DNA from 2 places in the Carboxydothermus pertinax genome. Region 1 is predicted to be linked to the other one. Evidence: riboswitches for the same ligand, from Rfam matches in the RefSeq annotation. Region 1 holds a riboswitch; the other holds the start of a gene.
What was found. A riboswitch is a leader RNA that binds a small molecule or an ion and turns the genes downstream of it on or off. The one in region 1 is predicted to bind glycine.

Region 1 (8,117 bases):
CTCGAAAATCGGTGCAGAAGGGAAAGATTTGACCGAATACGCCCTGTGGTTAAAACAGCGGGTAAAAGTCTTAGGGGATCCTGACTACCTGCCGATATTTCATTTTGACGTTTACGGTACCCTCGGAATTGTCTTTAGTGATAATTTAGACCAGGTAGCCGAATACTTAGCGAGATTGGAAGAAAGGGTTTATCCGCATCTTTTAAGAGTGGAGGGACCGGTGGATCTTGGCTCAAAGGAACGGCAAATTGAAGGGTTAAGGTATTTGCAAGAGAAGCTTTATTCCTTAGGTAGTAAAGTAGTTGTTGTAGCTGATGAATGGTGTAACAACCTTGCTGATATCAAAGAATTTGTGGATGCGCGGGCAGGTTTAATGGTCCAAATTAAATCCCCGGACTTAGGGGGGGTAAACGATATTATTGATGCGGTTTTATATGCCAAGGGAAATGGTATCGGTGCCTATTTGGGTGGCAGCTGCAACGAAACCGATATATCGGCTAAGGTTTCGGTTCACGTGGGCCTTGCTACAGGGCCGGATCAGCTCTTAGTAAAGCCTGGCATGGGTGTGGATGAAGGTTTAACTATCATGCGGAATGAAATGCTGAGGACTTTAGCGATTTTAAAGAAAAATAAATCTTTAATCCAGAAAAAAGTTGGTTAGCCGGAAGGAACGTCTTCCGGTTTTTTTATTCCATTTTGCAATACTTACGCGAAGTAAAAATAAAAAAATGGAATTTTACAAATAAAAACAATTAATATAAGATTAATTGTGAAAAAAATTATAAACTTTTGGGGAGGGGAGGGTCTGGTTGCCCCGGAGGACTTTAAATCCAATGGACAATTTTGGGGGTTTGGTTCGATTCCCACTTCCTCCCTTTAAAAAAGGAGGAGAGCTATGGACAATCGAGAACTGTGGAAGACTTTGAATGTTGATTTGGAGAAACACGATGAATTTTTGGCTCCGGTGCCGGGGGTTTATACCGAACTTTTTTTAAATCGACCCAATCGACCTAAAAAAATGGACTACTTTGATGCGGTAGTAGGGGATATTCATGGAATTAGAGTGCACGAGCTTTACAACTTAAAACATGCAGGTAAAAAAGTGTTTGCGACTTTTTGCGTTTATGTTCCGGAGGAAATTATTAATGCTACCGGCAGTGCTTGCATAGGCCTTTGCGCCGGTGCGCAGTATCCAATTCCGGCAGGGGAGACGGTCTTGCCCCGCAATCTTTGTCCGCTTATTAAATCAGCAATGGGCTTTAAAATTGAGAGAATTTGTCCATATTTCCAGGTGGCGGATTGTGTAGTAGGGGAAACTACTTGTGATGGCAAGAAAAAAGCCTGGGAGATTTTAAATGAATATATTCCAGTGCATGTGATGGAACTTCCCCAGAAAAAAGAAGCACGAGACCGAGAATTTTGGGAAGCTGAAATTAAAGATTTTGTGCGATTTGTGGAAGAAACGACTGGAGTTAAATTAAATGCCGAAAACTTAAGAGAAGGAATTGAAAAAATAAACAAAAAACGACAAGCCTTAAAAAGGCTTTCGGATTTAAGAAAACATAACCCTGCTCCTATCCATGGCTTGGATGTCCTTTTAATTAATCAATTGGCCTTTTTTGATGACCCTGAACGATTTGCTTCCAAGGTAAACGAACTCTGTGACGAATTAGAAGAAAGGGTTGCCCGGGGGGAAGGGGTAGCTCCCAAAGATGCCCCGAGAATCTTAATTACCGGTACCCCTCAGCCCATACCCCACTGGAAAATCCATGCCTTAATTGAAGGAGCCGGCGGAGTGGTAGTGGGAGAGGAAACTTGTACCGGGGAAAGGTATTTTAAGGATTTAGTAGAACCAGCCGATGACATGGACGGAATGTTAAAAAATATTGCAGCAAGATCTTTAAAGGTAAATTGTGCTTGCTTTACCCCCAACCCTGGCCGTATAGAGGACCTTTTAGGGCTGGCTAATAAATTACAAGTAGACGGGGTAATTCACTATTCTTTGCAGTTTTGTCAACCCTATGGAGTGGAAAGTTACTTCGTTAGCAGGGAGCTGGAGAATCGCAACATTCCGGTATTAAAGTTAGAAAGCGACTTTTCCGATGAAGACCAGGGGCAGTTAAAAACCCGGATTGAAGCCTTTTTGGAGATGATAAAATAGTGTTTGCAGGATTAGATTTAGGTTCTACCAATACGAAATTAGTAATTATAAGAGAGGATGGAAGCCTTCTTTTTAAGATTATTCCCACTAAATTTGAACCGGTGAAAGCCGGAGAGGCTATCTTAAGAGAGACAGGAGAGGATATTCAACGATTGGTAGTTACCGGTTACGGTCGGGTGGCTTTTAACCGGGGAAAAGTTGTAACGGAAATAACCTGTCAGGCCAAGGGCTGCCATGAATTATTTCCCGAGGTTGAATTTATCTTAGATTTAGGCGGTCAGGATGCTAAAATAATTAAAAAGGATGGTCAAGGAAGGGTAGTTAATTTTTTAATGAATGATAAATGTGCTGCTGGAACGGGCAGATTTTTAGAAGTAATTTTAGCGGCAATTGGGGATGAATTCCAGGATGAGGTTTTGGTTAATGAAGTTAAGGCAGTTCCTATAAATTCCATGTGCACTGTCTTTGCCGAATCTGAAGTTATCTCGTTGCTTGCCCGTGGAACTCCTAAAAGAGAAGTAGTAGCGGGGTTATTTAAAACAGTAGCCAAAAGGCTTGCCAAATTTGTCGCAAGCCTTGGCCAACCCCGAAAATTAATATTTACCGGTGGTGGGGCGAACTACAAAGCCCTAAGATTTTTTTTACAAAGAGAACTGGGAATTGAGGTGGTTGTGCCACCAGAACCGTCGGTGACCGCTGCTTTAGGGGCTGCTTTAATTGCTAAAGAAGCCTGAGGGTAACCTTCCAGGCTTTCTATAAATTAAAATTTTCACAAATATAAAAATTGTTGAATTAATGCGAAATTTATCATAAAATGTATACAGAAAACTAAATACGGCGGATGAAGGCAGCAGGAGAGACCCGGACTCGGGCGCCGAAGGAGTAAGCCTTTAAAGTTTTGCTTGGCTTTAAAGGTGAAACTCTCAGGCAAAAGGACTGTTGCTGGACGAAGCTCTGGAGAGTCCCAGGACTGGGCACCCACGGGGAGAATAATCTCTCAGGTCAAAGGACAGAGGCTAAAGCGTTTAGGTTTTAGCTATCTGTCTTTTTATTTTTTGGATTAAAAAACAAAAGCTGCAAAAACTAAGAAAAAAGGGTGATGGGATGGAAAGTTTAAAAAGAACTCCGCTTTTTGAAGAGCACTTAAAGCTTGGGGCCAAAATGGTACCCTTTGGTGGCTGGGAAATGCCGGTTCAGTATACCGGTATCTTGGAAGAACATATGGCTGTTCGTACCGATGTGGGGATGTTTGATGTGTCCCATATGGGAGAAATTGAAATTTTGGGTAGCAGGGCTGAAGAATTTGTAAACTACTTGATTACCAATGATGCTTCCCGCTTAAATCCTGGTGAGGTAATTTATACTACCATGTGTTATCCAAACGGCGGGACGGTTGATGATTTATTGGCCTATAAGTATTCCAACGACCATTACTTATTGGTAGTGAATGCTTCCAACAAAGATAAGGATTTTGCCTATATTATAGAACATAAGTGGGAAGATGTAACGGTAACCGACTTATCGGACCAAACGGCGGAAATTGCTCTCCAGGGTCCCCGGGCTCAGGAGGTCTTGCAAAAACTAACTTCTTTTGACTTAAACCGGATTAAATATTTTGGTTTTGTGGAAATAGAGGTAGCGGGTATTCCCTGCTTGGTAAGCCGCACCGGCTATACCGGCGAAGATGGCTTTGAAATTTATTTTACCCCCATTCACGCGGCAAAAATTTGGAATGAACTATTAAGTCTTGGGGTAAAACCAGCAGGGCTTGGTGCCCGGGATACTTTAAGGTTTGAAGCCTGCCTTCCGTTATACGGCCATGAACTTTCAGCCGAGATTACGCCTCTTGAGGCGGGACTTGGTTGGGCCGTTAAGTTTACCAAGGAAGATTTTCTGGGAAAAGAAGCTTTACTTGCCCAAAAAAATGCAGGGCTTAAAAGAAAAATTGTTGGTTTGGAAATGATTGGAGCAGGAATTCCGCGCCAGGGCTACGAAATAGTATTTAACCAAAGGGGAGTAGGTTTTGTTACCTCCGGTACCTTTGCGCCGTATTTTAAGAAAAACCTGGCTTTAGCCATGGTTGATATCGACGCGGCGGAAATTGGTACCGAGTTGGAAGTAATCATTCGGGGGAAGGGCGTTCGTGCCCGGGTAGTTCCAAAACCATTTTACAAAAGGGGGAAATAAGCATGAGTAATGTGCCTAAGGATTTAAAGTACAGCCGTGAGCATGAGTGGATTAAGGTAGACGGCAATATTGGTATTGTAGGGATTACTGATTTTGCCCAAAAATCACTGGGAGACATCGTATTTATTGAGCTTCCTGGAGTGGGTGATGAAATTACCGCTGGGGACACCTTTGGGGTGGTAGAGTCGGTAAAAGCTGCTTCCGACTTATATGCTCCGGTCTCCGGAAAAGTACTGGAAGTAAATGAGGAAGTTATTGATTCACCTCAATTGGTAAATGAAGACCCCTATGGTAAGGGGTGGATGATTAAAGTTGAAATTTCCAATGAAGCGGAATTGGAAGAACTACTCTCCCCCGAAGATTACGAAAAACTTTTAGAAGAGGAAGGCGAATAATTTGAAGTATACTCCCCATACCCCGGACGAAGTCCGGGAAATGTTAAGTAGCCTTGGCTTAAATACCATTGATGATTTGTTTGCTGATATCCCGGAAGAGGTTAAACTTAAAAGGCCCTTAAATCTTCCTTCCGGGATGTCAGAACTTGAAGTTAAAAAGCACTTAGCAAAGCTAGCATCACAAAACGGTTCTGCGGATAAATATCTAACCTTCTTGGGTGCAGGAGTATACGACCATTATGTACCTTCGGTGGTAAATCACATCTTACTTCGCTCGGAGTTTTATACAGCCTATACTCCCTATCAGGCAGAAATGAGCCAGGGGGTATTACAGTCCATTTTTGAGTACCAAACCATGATTTGCGAACTAACCGGGCTTGATATCACCAATGCGTCGATGTACGATGGCGGATCAGCTTTGGCTGAAGCTGCTCTGATGGCAGTAAATCAAACCCGGCGGGATAAAATTTTAGTTTTAGCTACTATCCATCCCGAATACCGGAGTGTAGTTAAAACCTACACTTGGGGGCCGGGGATTACCGTAGTAGAAGCGCCCCGGAAAAATGGCACTGTGGATTTAGAAAAACTTGAAGAGCTTATTGACGATAAAACCGCTGCGGTTTTGGTACAACAGCCAAACTTCTTTGGCCAATTAGAACCAGTGGAGGAAATAAGTCGTTTAATCCATGCTAAAAAAGGCCTGCTGGTAGCAGCAGTAGACCCCATTTCCCTGGGGATTTTAAAACCGCCGGCGGAATACGGGGCAGACATTGCGGTGGGTGATGGGCAGGCTTTAGGTAATGGTCTTGCCTTTGGGGGGCCGCACCTTGGCTTTTTTGCCGCCCGGAAGGATTTAGCCCGCCGGATGCCTGGACGGTTGGTAGGTTTAACTACTGATCGCCAGGGCAACCGTGGCTTTGTTTTAACGCTGCAGGCCAGAGAACAGCACATCCGCCGGGAAAAGGCAACTTCCAATATTTGCAGTAACCAGGCGTTAAATGCTTTGGCAGCGACCGTTTATCTGGCAACGGTGGGAAAAAAGGGGTTAAAAGAAATTGCCCTGCAAAGCTTACAAAAAGCCCATTATGCTTTTGAACGTTTAATTGGCGAAGGCTATGAACCTTTATTTACCGGGCCATTCTTTAAAGAGTTTGTGGTAAAAGTTAAAAATGAAGAGGAAATTACCCAAAAACTTTTAAAACACCATATTTTGGCGGGGCCGGGTATAAGCCGTTTTTACCCGGAATTAGCACCAGCTTTAATGATTGCGGTTACTGAAAAACGCACCCGGGAAGAAATCGATACATTGGTAGAAGTAATGGGAGGTGACCGGTAATGGGAAGCTATCCTTTGATTTTTGAATTGTCGAAAGAAGGAAGAACCGGTTTTGAGCTTCCAGAGTTAGATGTTCCAGCAAAAGATGTTACCAAACTTTTACCGGAAGGAATGTTTAGAGAGACCGAACCGGACCTCCCGGAAGTTGCGGAAGTGGATGTTGTCCGTCATTATGTGGGCTTATCCCGGCGGAATTTTGGCGTGGATAACGGTTTTTACCCCCTGGGAAGCTGTACCATGAAGTATAACCCCAAGATAAATGAAGATACTTCAAGGCTTGCCGGCTTTGCGGAACTTCATCCCTATGTTCCGGAAGAGTTGGCCCAGGGAGCTTTAGAGTTATTATATGATACCGAACAATACTTAAAAGAAATCACTGGTATGGATCGGTTTACCTTGCAGCCGGCAGCCGGCGCCCATGGGGAATTTACCGGGATTATGATTATAAAAGCTTACCTGGCGAAAAGAGGGGAAAAACGGACAAAAGTAATAGTTCCGGACTCAGCCCACGGTACTAACCCGGCAACGGCTGCCATGTGCGGCTTTGATGTGATTTCTATTAAATCCAATGACCGGGGGTTGGTGGATCCCGAAGAGCTGGCGAAAGTTTTGGATAAAGACGTTGCCGCTTTAATGCTCACTAACCCTAATACTTTAGGGTTGTTTGAAGAAGAAATTGTCAAAATTGCTAAAATGGTGCATGATGTAGGAGGCCTCTTGTATTACGATGGCGCAAACTTAAACGCTATCTTGGGGGTTACCCGGCCCGGAGACATGGGTTTTGACGTAATGCACATTAACCTCCATAAAACTTTCTCCACTCCGCACGGCGGCGGTGGGCCTGGATCCGGACCGGTAGGGGTAAAAGCCCATTTAGCGGAGTTTTTGCCGGTTCCGGTGGTGGAGAAAGAAGGGGATAGGTACTACTTTAATTACAACCTGCCCAATTCTATTGGCAAAGTAAGAACCTTCTACGGCAATTTCCTGGTAGTGGTTAAAGCTTATACTTACTTAAAAGCTTTAGGTGGCGAAGGCCTTGTCGATGTCAGCCAAAAAGCTGTTTTAAACGCCAACTATTTAAGAGAAAAGCTTAAAAAATATTTTTATCTGCCCTATGACCGGCTCTGCAAGCACGAGTTTGTCCTGTCCGGTAAGTGGCAAAAGGAAAAAGGGGTTCGTACCTTGGACATCGCCAAACGGCTTTTAGACTATGGTGTTCATCCACCAACTATTTACTTCCCGCTTATTGTGGACGAAGCGCTGATGATTGAGCCTACAGAAACGGAATCCAAGGAAACTTTAGACCGGTTTATTGAGGTAATGGTTGCCATAAGTCGGGAAGTAGAGGAAAATCCAGAACTTCTCCATGAAGCTCCCCACGTCACTCCTGTGGGCCGTTTGGATGAGGTGGGGGCAGCACGAAATCCAATTTTGAGGTGGAGTAAAGATTGGCAAAAATAACTTTTGTTTATCCTCATAAAACCAAACCGGTTACGGTTACCGGCCCCCACTGCGCTTTAAACTGCGCCCACTGTGGGGGTCATTATTTAAAAAGTATGCTTCCTGTAGAAAAAATACCGAATTTAAAAAAGGTTAAAAGTCTTTTAATAAGTGGTGGTTGCACTAAAGACGGTAAAGTTCCGTGGTTAAAACATGCGGAATTTTTAGCCGACCAAAAAGGAAACTTAAAATACAATTTTCATGTGGGATTAATCGATGACGACCGGGAAATTGACCTATTGGCCCAAATAGCAGATACGGTGTCCTTTGATTTTGTTGTAGATGACGAAACGATCGCTAAAGTTTATCACTTAAATAAAACCGGGGAAGATTATTTAAACACTTACCGGAAATTAAAGGCGAAAGTTCCGGTGCTACCCCATATAACTATTGGCCTTTTGGGCGGGGAAATTAAAGGGGAATTTATGGCCATAAAAGCGCTTGGGGAATTTAATCCTCCGGCGATTGTGTTTATTATCTTCCGCCCTACCCCCAATACGGGCTTTTTCGAGCGAAAACCACCGGAAATTGCCAAGGTA
Region 2 (8,117 bases), on a different contig from region 1:
TAGCCATTTCCCGTAAATACTCCGCGACCATTTCCCGAACGGTTTCCTTAGTAAAGTCGGTAGTTTTTTCGACCTTACCGGGGTTCTTCTCAATTAAAAGCGACAAACCGTCAAACAGGTTGGTCATTCGGGCCAGGAATAAACTACCTTTACCGATAACCATAGCCGAAGAAATCTTACCTTCTAAGAGTGCATCTCTAAAGAACCCAAGGGCCGGGACTCCGGAAGGAATGTGACCTTGAGTGGGAGCAAAGCCGGGTAATCCGTGTTTTTCCACGAACTTGGGTATATCGGCCCGGCCAATCTCTCCGGCCATAACCGCCAGAGCGCCAATCATCTTGTAGTTTGCTTCCGGTACGTTGCCGGCGCCGGCCGGTTCGGTAAGTTCGGGGTTTTGCATTTCTACGGAATAGTAGTCAATTTCGGTAATCTTCCGTCCAAGCTTTGCCAGGGGTTCGGAAACCAAGGCTTTCATTACCTGTTGCGGAGAAGCGCCGCTACCGATATTGTGTTTTCCGATAACGTCTAAACGAATGATGGGATTTACGCCGTCGTTTTCCGAGACTAACACCGCAAAAGCTCCCAGCATGTCTTCTAAAACCGGCATTCCTTTGTTGACGTGGTCCTTGCCGTTCATTCCGAGTTTGGCAACGGCACCGCCACCCACCACGATGACGTTTTTAAAAGTGCCGGCTTCAATTAAGGAGGCAGCGTGTAAGAGAGCATGGGTAGGGCCAGCGCAAAAGCCGCGCACGTCGGAGCCGTTGGCGTTTACCAAACCGGCAATTTCACCAATAGCTTTAGCAAAGTTACCGCCACCTCTTTGGTTCATGTCACCGCAGGCTTCTTCGGAACATTCAATAATGTAATCTACTTTCGCTGGATTAATTCCGGTATTGGCTAAAAGATGGAGGACTGCTAAAATACCCGATGCTTTTACCACAAGGTTTTCTAACATAATATGGGCCGATAAGTTTTCGTCAATTTCATGGGCCTGCCGCACGCAACCTACTAGTTTTTGCCCAAGGTACAGTCCTTCAGCAGTATGGGAGGCTACTAACTTTTCAATTTCTCCCGGGGGTTTGGCGTTTGTAAGGCGGGCAAGCAGTTGTTCGTTTATTAGCTTATGTTTGGCAAGTTTTTCTTTGACTTCTTCCTGAAAACTTTCTTCCAGGATAACGAGGTCAAAGGCGTCGGCTATTTTTAAGAGTCCGTAAAATTCGTCTTCCGGCATGATTTCGCCGTACTTACCAAAACGAGAAGTTTCATTAATGGGGTTTGTGTACCAGGGGCGGGGAATGGTTTTTAACTCCTCAAGACCGATATTACCGATGTAAGCCTGGTTTGGGGCGTAAGCTAAAGCATCGTTATACTTCCGTAAATGTTCGGGAAGGTTTTTCAGGTATTCCGAATCGGGGTTTTTTAGCCTTTCAACCGTCTGGGTGGTTCCGTTGTGGTATAAGATGTTAGGAGCATGAATGAGGCACTGGCCAACACCTTTTAAGACTGGCATAATTATAACCTCCGTTTGTCAAAATTATTTTTATATCTTAAGCCCAGATAATGGGCTTGTTTTCTAAATTTGGGGAGCAGGCTAAAGACCCGCTCCCGAGATTTTTTATTCAAATACCGTTTGTCCTTCCACTTCGGTGGTAAGAGCCCTTAATGCTTTTTCCACAAGTTTTCTTCTTAAAGCTTTTTCCTCATCTGCTGGAAGGGTAGGGTTGCCCAGAGGATGCGGAATTGCTATTGTTGGGACTATCCGGTTAGCACCCACGGTTTTACTGATGGGAACGATGGTGCACATGTGAACTACGGGAATACCGGCCCGTTCAATTTCCTTGACCATCGCTGCACCGCAGCGAGTGCAGGTACCTCAGGTGGAGGTAAGAATGACCGCATCTACTCCGGAAGCTTTTAAATCAGCAGCAATGGCCTGACCGAATTTAGCAGCATTGGCCACAGAAGTACCGTTACCAACGGTAGCATAGTAGTAATCGTGCAGCTTTCCGATTTTGCCTTCTGCTTCTATTTCCCTTAAAACGTCGACCGGTAAAACTCTGTCGGCGTCTTGATTGGCGTAAACCGGATCATAGCCGCCATGGGCGGTCTCAAAGGTATCGCTGGTTAAATTTTTTACGCCAGCGAGAGAGTATTTACCGAACTTTGAAGCTGACGACGATTCAATCCGGTCGGGATTGCCCTTGGGAACAATACCTCCGGAGGTTACCAAAGCTATGGTAGCTTGGCTAAGGTCTTTTATGGCGGGATTGGGAGAAACCCGGTCAAAAGCCGGCATAGGAAGTTCGGTAGTAAAGCTTTCGCCTTTAATTTTGGCTACTAGCATGTCTACTGCCCGCTTAGCTCCTCGCTCCTGGGCAAAATAATTTTTCCTAATACCCCTGGCAATGTAGCCTTCTTGCTCTGGGGTACCGATTTCTTCTTTCTTTAGGAGTTTTAAACCTAAAGCGGCCATTTTAGGAATAGCGTTTCGCATACCAATGGCTGAATCGGCGGTAGCAATGATATAAACAGACTTCTTATACATGTCGGTACCGGGGTTTTCAGGATACATACCGGTTACGGCAGGAATACCAAGATTTTTTACCACTGCTTCGGCAACCGCACCGCAGGCGGTACCGTAGCGGCCGGCGTTAAAAGCAGGTCCGGCGACCACTAAGTCAGGATTATATTCCTTGATCATTGCGATGATTTGCCTAAGAGCCTCTTCCATGTTTTCGGCAAAATAGCTGTCACCGCAGATAACGGTACCGACAACTTCCGCTTCTCCTTTAAATGCACCATTTAAAGCGGTACCAGGGCCTACGGGACCGTCTTTTTTGAGCGGAGCAATATCTGCTTTATCTTCGCCGCCTATTTGCCCAAAAAACTGGTTTAAATAGTGGATAACGCGGAATTTGGACACAAGACTACCTCCTTTTACCTGAAGGGGCTAAAACTTGCTACCTTCTTCTCTCATTTTGGAAACTTCGGCGGCCAAAGCATTTACATCTAATACCATTTCCATCATAGCGGCCTGCTCTTCATAAACAGCCGGATCGATTTCGGCTTTAATTTCGGGCTCTAAAATGTGGTAGACCCGGAGTCCCAACGAGACCCCTGCTAAAGGACCTGCATAGGTAGGATCGCCCAGAGTAACAGTTTCAGCAGCTAAAGAGGCGGTGTCCGGTTCAGCTGCTCCTAAAAGAACAACAATATTTTCACCGCCTAATTCTTCCGCTAATTCTTTAATCCGGGCTTGGTTTTGCAGGTCCATAGTACCGGCAGCAGTTCAGACGAAGCACTCGGTAGTGGCAAACACCACTTCTGCTCCGGCACTCTTGGCACATTCTGCAATTGCGGGACCGGGAACGCCGTCACGGTCACCTACCGCTATGACTTTTTTACCAGCCAAAATTGCCATACTAAACTCCTCCTTTAGTTTTTATAGTGGCCTGTCGTTAGTGGTTGGGCTTTTCCCACCACCTACCACTTACCACCTGCGGACATTAATATCCTTTTGCGGTTAATTGGTTAAAGCCAACTTCTGAGGTGGCGCCGGTGATTGCCTGAATTTCCACTTCGATGCTGCCGTCGGACCGTAAGGAACCGGCAAAGCCTCCGGCAATGACATCAACAACTTCCACATGACCGATTACGGTATCCAGCTTGGGCAGAACAATGGTTTCGTTAGCGTTACCGGCGGTAACCACGGCATTGGCTTCGGGAGTGATATCGGCCAGCGATTGGGAGCTGCCGTCTCTACCGGCGTATTCGTCGGTGATAAGGACCGTTTTAATGCCTTTTTGTTCTAATTTTCGGCAGTTCATTACCAGGTCAGCGTCAGGGTTACCAAAGCCTTCTTCGGAGATAATTGCCGCATCAATGCCGAGCATTTCAGCAAGCTTAGCGGTGTAGCTGGAGGAACGCTCTTTATCGGTTAAGGTAACGTTTTCGTTGGTAATGATGACGCCCACAAAGTTTATATCTTTGCCGTGGCGGGCAAATAATTCTTCAATTACAGGGTTATTCATGTGCACGTAAGTAGTGTTTTTGTCACAGGCGGAAACACAGTTACCGCTGACAATTGCTCCGTCGAAAACTTCGGTGGGGGAGATAAGAGTAGGGAGAATCCTTTTAGCATCAACACCATAAACATATGTGTCGTGTAAAAGCCCCTGGGTTTGGAGCATGTAGACATAAGCTACTTTCGGTAGACCCGGGTATTTATTTGCGGCTTCGAGTAAGGGGGCTACTTCATAGGTGACTTCTTCATCGGGAGCTACATTTCTACCGGCTTCACCCAGGTACGCGGCAGCTTTAAAACCTGCTAACCGGACAACCCTTTCATGTTCGTGCTGGGACAGTCCTTCCACCGGTTCGACTTTAACAACGATGTTATAAGTTTTCGAAAAAGGAGTGTATTTCGCTCCAGGACCGGTCATATCGATAATACCTTCCTGGAAACCTACAATTTTACCAGTGGTAATTACTGCCGCGCCTTTTAAAACATGGGTCCGGCCGCTACCCACCATCTCTATTTTCCCTAAAAAGCCGGGAAAGATATTGCCAGGGCCTTCTACTTTAACCCGGGGCTCGATTACATCTTTTACCGGTACAATCCTGACCGATTCTCCCGGGCGGGCTAAAAACAGTTCGACCGAGCTAATTTGGTTATCTTCTTTTAAAAGGGCGGTGAGCTCATCTTTGTTAACATATAAAATTCCGTTTTCAACTTTTGTATTAGGGCCAAACTCAACCCCTTTAATTTGAATCTTGCCAAGGGTAAGCCGCATTTTATCCCTCCTTAGCCGATAATGGCACGAATTTTTTCTTCAATTTCTGCGCGGCCAAAGTTGCCCTGTAGTTGATCTACAAGCTCTCCGTTTTTGTAAAACTGGAAGGTAGGAAGGCTCATAACTTTGAGCTGAATAGCCAGCCTCCGGTTTTCGGCAGTGTTTAATTTGGTAAACTTCATTTTGCCCGCATAGATTTCAGCCAATTCTTCGACTACTGGCATTAAGCCCATGCAGGGTACACACCGGGGGCCCCAGAAGTCCACCAGGACCGGAAGCTCGCTTTTTAAAACCTCCTCTTCAAAATTGTCTTTGTTTACTTCAATTAAGTTGCCTGCCATATAATCACCTCCTTTACTTGATGCATTCTTCAAGATATTTTTCCGCATGATAGGCGGCAATGGCCCCGTCAGCAGCCGCAGTAACCACCTGCCGTAAAAGTTTTTGCCGGACATCTCCGGCAGCATAGACTCCCGGGATATTAGTGCGCATATTTTCATCGGTAATAATATACCCGCGTTCGTCTAAGGTTACTAAGCTTTTGACAAATTCGGTGTTGGGTTCAAGGCCGACATAGATAAAAATGCCGTCAATTTCTTTTTCAAAAACTTCGCCGGTGACGACATTTTTAAGGCGGACTTTTTCAACTACATCGGTACCAATAATTTCTTCAACTACGGTATTCCAGAGAATTTCCAGTTTTTCGTTAGCAAAAGCCCTTTCCTGGAGAACTTTGGTGGCTCTCAAGGTATCGCGGCGATGGACGAGAGTTACTTTTTCAGCAAACTTGGTGAGGTAGCAGGCTTCTTCTACTGCTGAGTCGCCGCCGCCTACGACCATGACGTTAGCGCCTTCGTAAAAGGCAGCGTCACAGGTGGCACAGTAGGAGACCCCGCGAGCTCTAAATTCTAACTCACCCGGACAACCGAGAAGTTTAGGTGCGGCACCGGAAGCGATAATAACAACTTTCGCAATTAAATCGCCTTTAGTGGTTTTGACAATCCGGTCATCTCCTTGAAGTTCTATGGCCTTGACTTCTGCATTAAGTTTTTTGGCGCCAAATCTTTGAGCTTGCTGTTCCATTTGCTGGGTTAAGTCTGGTCCTGGAATGCCGCGGGCAAAACCGGGGTAATTTTCAATCTCATCGGTAGTGGCAGCTTGACCGCCGGTAGAAAGCTTTTCGATATAAAGGGTGGAAAGCTTACTCCGGGCGCTGTAGAGAGCAGCAGACAATCCTGCTGGACCTGCCCCGATGATAATCACGTCATATCTTTCCATGGACACTCCTCCTTCTTTTAAAGCTTTATATAATAAGACCCAGGCTGGTCAAAAAACTTTTAAAAAAGTCCAGGTCTATGACAGCAAAGTCATCTAAAAATAGCTCTGTCTCCTTAGGGCGAGGGCGTTTGGTTAAAAGTTCTAGTGTTTTAAAATAACTGTTTTCAGCTATTAAGATGGAGTTAAAATCTATCTCTTGCTCTAGGTGATCTACAACTACAGTTTTATAAGGGGTTTGGTTGGGTTTAATACTTCCTGTTAAAGGATGGGTTAAAAGTTTATGGCCGAAATGACAGAGGTCGCGAACTTTTTCCAGGACGTCCTCGGTAAAGCCATCTACCCATAAAAGGGAAAATCTTTTATTAAGCTGGTACTTTTGTATATATTCTTTTACTTTTGGGTTGTTTGTAATCACGATCATTTCGATTTCCTCCAAGGAAATGACTTAATATGCTCCTGCGGTACTAAAAAGAAAAGGACAGAGGCCAATTTTATTACCGACCTCTGTCCCTAAGACCTGAGAGATTCCCGGGGAAATCCCGGGTTACTCCTTTGGTGCCGCCAACTGCGGACTCTCCAGAGTCCCGTCCGGTTGCGGTCCTTTTGCCTGAGAGTTTCGGTTTCCCTTGCTCCTTCGGCGCCCCTATAAAGGGGTCTCTCCCGCCACCATCATTCAGGAAATTTCACTATTAATTTGGGGGGATGGAGAAAAAATTATACAGGGGGAGAAAGAAAAGTTTTCTTAACTTTTCAATTGCTATTATAATATATTCGTGATAAATTACACAAGTCCTTTTCTAAAAAATATTTTTTTCGACAAAATTCGAAGTTTTTATCTTGTGAATATTAAGAAAATGGCGAAAAAAAGCTGTTAATGACTTTTTAAAATGTGATAAAAAGTGCAAAAAGTTCCTTTATGTACAAATAAAATATGCAATCTGATTTACCTAAAGTTAACAAATTTTCTCTTAAGGATTTGAAAAATAATTAAAGGAAAATGCTAATCGGTACCGAATTAATTTTTAAAGACAAAAAAGCTTTTAATCGTTTAAAGGAGGGTTAGGATGGCGGGAGAACTTAAAGTTGGCTTGGAAGGGCGAGCAAGCACTACAGTTAGGCCTGAAAACACCGCTTTATCGGTAAAAAGCGGAAGTTTAGAGGTGTTTGCCACGCCAATGATGATAGCTTTAATGGAAGAAGCTTCGGTAAAGGCGGTGGAAGATTTTTTAAATCCCGGGGAAACTACCGTGGGAACAAAAGTGGAAGTAAGCCATTTAAAAGCAACTCCCCTGGGGGCTAAAGTAGAAGCTGTGGCCAGATTGGTTGCTATAGACGGACGCCGACTTACTTTTTTAGTTGAGGCTTTTGATGAGCAGGGGAAAATTGGGGAAGGACGGCACGAGAGAGTATGCGTAAATATTGAAAAATTTTTGGGGAAACTAAATTCAAAAGAAAAATAAACGAACTTGGAAGAAAAATAAAGTTAATGAAAGTTATTACAATATCTATAGAAATATTTCAAAAATTTAAAAATTTAAGAAGGAATTTTGGTATATTAATCGAATATATTAATAATTGATGTCCAAAGTAGTTAGCAAAGGCTTTTTTAATAATAATTAATAATAAAAAACTAGAAAGGAAGGGAAAGGAAATGAAGAGCGATATCGAAATCGCCCAGGAGGCAAAACTTGAGCCCATAGTTAAGATTGCTGAAAAGCTGGGGCTTACCGAAGATGACATTGAGATGTATGGGAAGTACAAAGCCAAAATTGCAGCGCATGTTTGGGATAAGATTAAAGACCGCCCAGATGGTAAATTAATACTGGTCACTGCTATAAATCCTACCCCTGCTGGAGAAGGAAAGACCACAACCACTGTGGGTTTAGGTGATGCTTTAAACCGCTTAGGAAAGAAAACTATTATTGCTTTACGGGAACCTTCTTTAGGTCCTAGCTTTGGGGTAAAGGGTGGTGCTGCTGGGGGTGGTTATGCCCAGGTAGTGCCAATGGAAGACATTAACCTCCACTTTACTGGAGACCTGCA

Region 2: another riboswitch for glycine. It lies ahead of cpu_RS08845 (GrdX family protein); the one in region 1 lies ahead of gcvT (glycine cleavage system aminomethyltransferase GcvT).

The regions. Positions count from the first base shown of each region.
Region 1 covers NZ_BDJK01000043.1:25,933-34,049, forward strand. The annotation lists gene cpu_RS09585 (methylaspartate ammonia-lyase) at 1-661, shown strand, start outside; gene cpu_RS09590 (double-cubane-cluster-containing anaerobic reductase) at 896-2,161, shown strand; gene cpu_RS09595 (acyl-CoA dehydratase activase) at 2,161-2,895, shown strand; glycine riboswitch at 3,003-3,110, shown strand; glycine riboswitch at 3,114-3,176, shown strand; gene gcvT (glycine cleavage system aminomethyltransferase GcvT) at 3,266-4,348, shown strand; gene gcvH (glycine cleavage system protein GcvH) at 4,351-4,743, shown strand; gene gcvPA (aminomethyl-transferring glycine dehydrogenase subunit GcvPA) at 4,745-6,079, shown strand; gene gcvPB (aminomethyl-transferring glycine dehydrogenase subunit GcvPB) at 6,079-7,539, shown strand; gene lipS1 (LipS1 family lipoyl synthase) at 7,527-8,117, shown strand, end outside.
Region 2 covers NZ_BDJK01000036.1:14,131-22,247, reverse strand. The annotation lists gene grdC (glycine/sarcosine/betaine reductase complex component C subunit beta) at 1-1,513, opposite strand, end outside; gene grdB (glycine reductase complex selenoprotein B) at 1,619-2,926, opposite strand; gene grdA (glycine/sarcosine/betaine reductase complex selenoprotein A) at 2,954-3,424, opposite strand; gene cpu_RS08860 (glycine/sarcosine/betaine reductase component B subunit) at 3,510-4,796, opposite strand; gene cpu_RS08855 (thioredoxin family protein) at 4,808-5,137, opposite strand; gene trxB (thioredoxin-disulfide reductase) at 5,151-6,074, opposite strand; gene cpu_RS08845 (GrdX family protein) at 6,100-6,495, opposite strand; glycine riboswitch at 6,569-6,659, opposite strand; glycine riboswitch at 6,660-6,747, opposite strand; gene cpu_RS08840 (thioesterase family protein) at 7,139-7,534, shown strand; gene cpu_RS08835 (formate--tetrahydrofolate ligase) at 7,726-8,117, shown strand, end outside.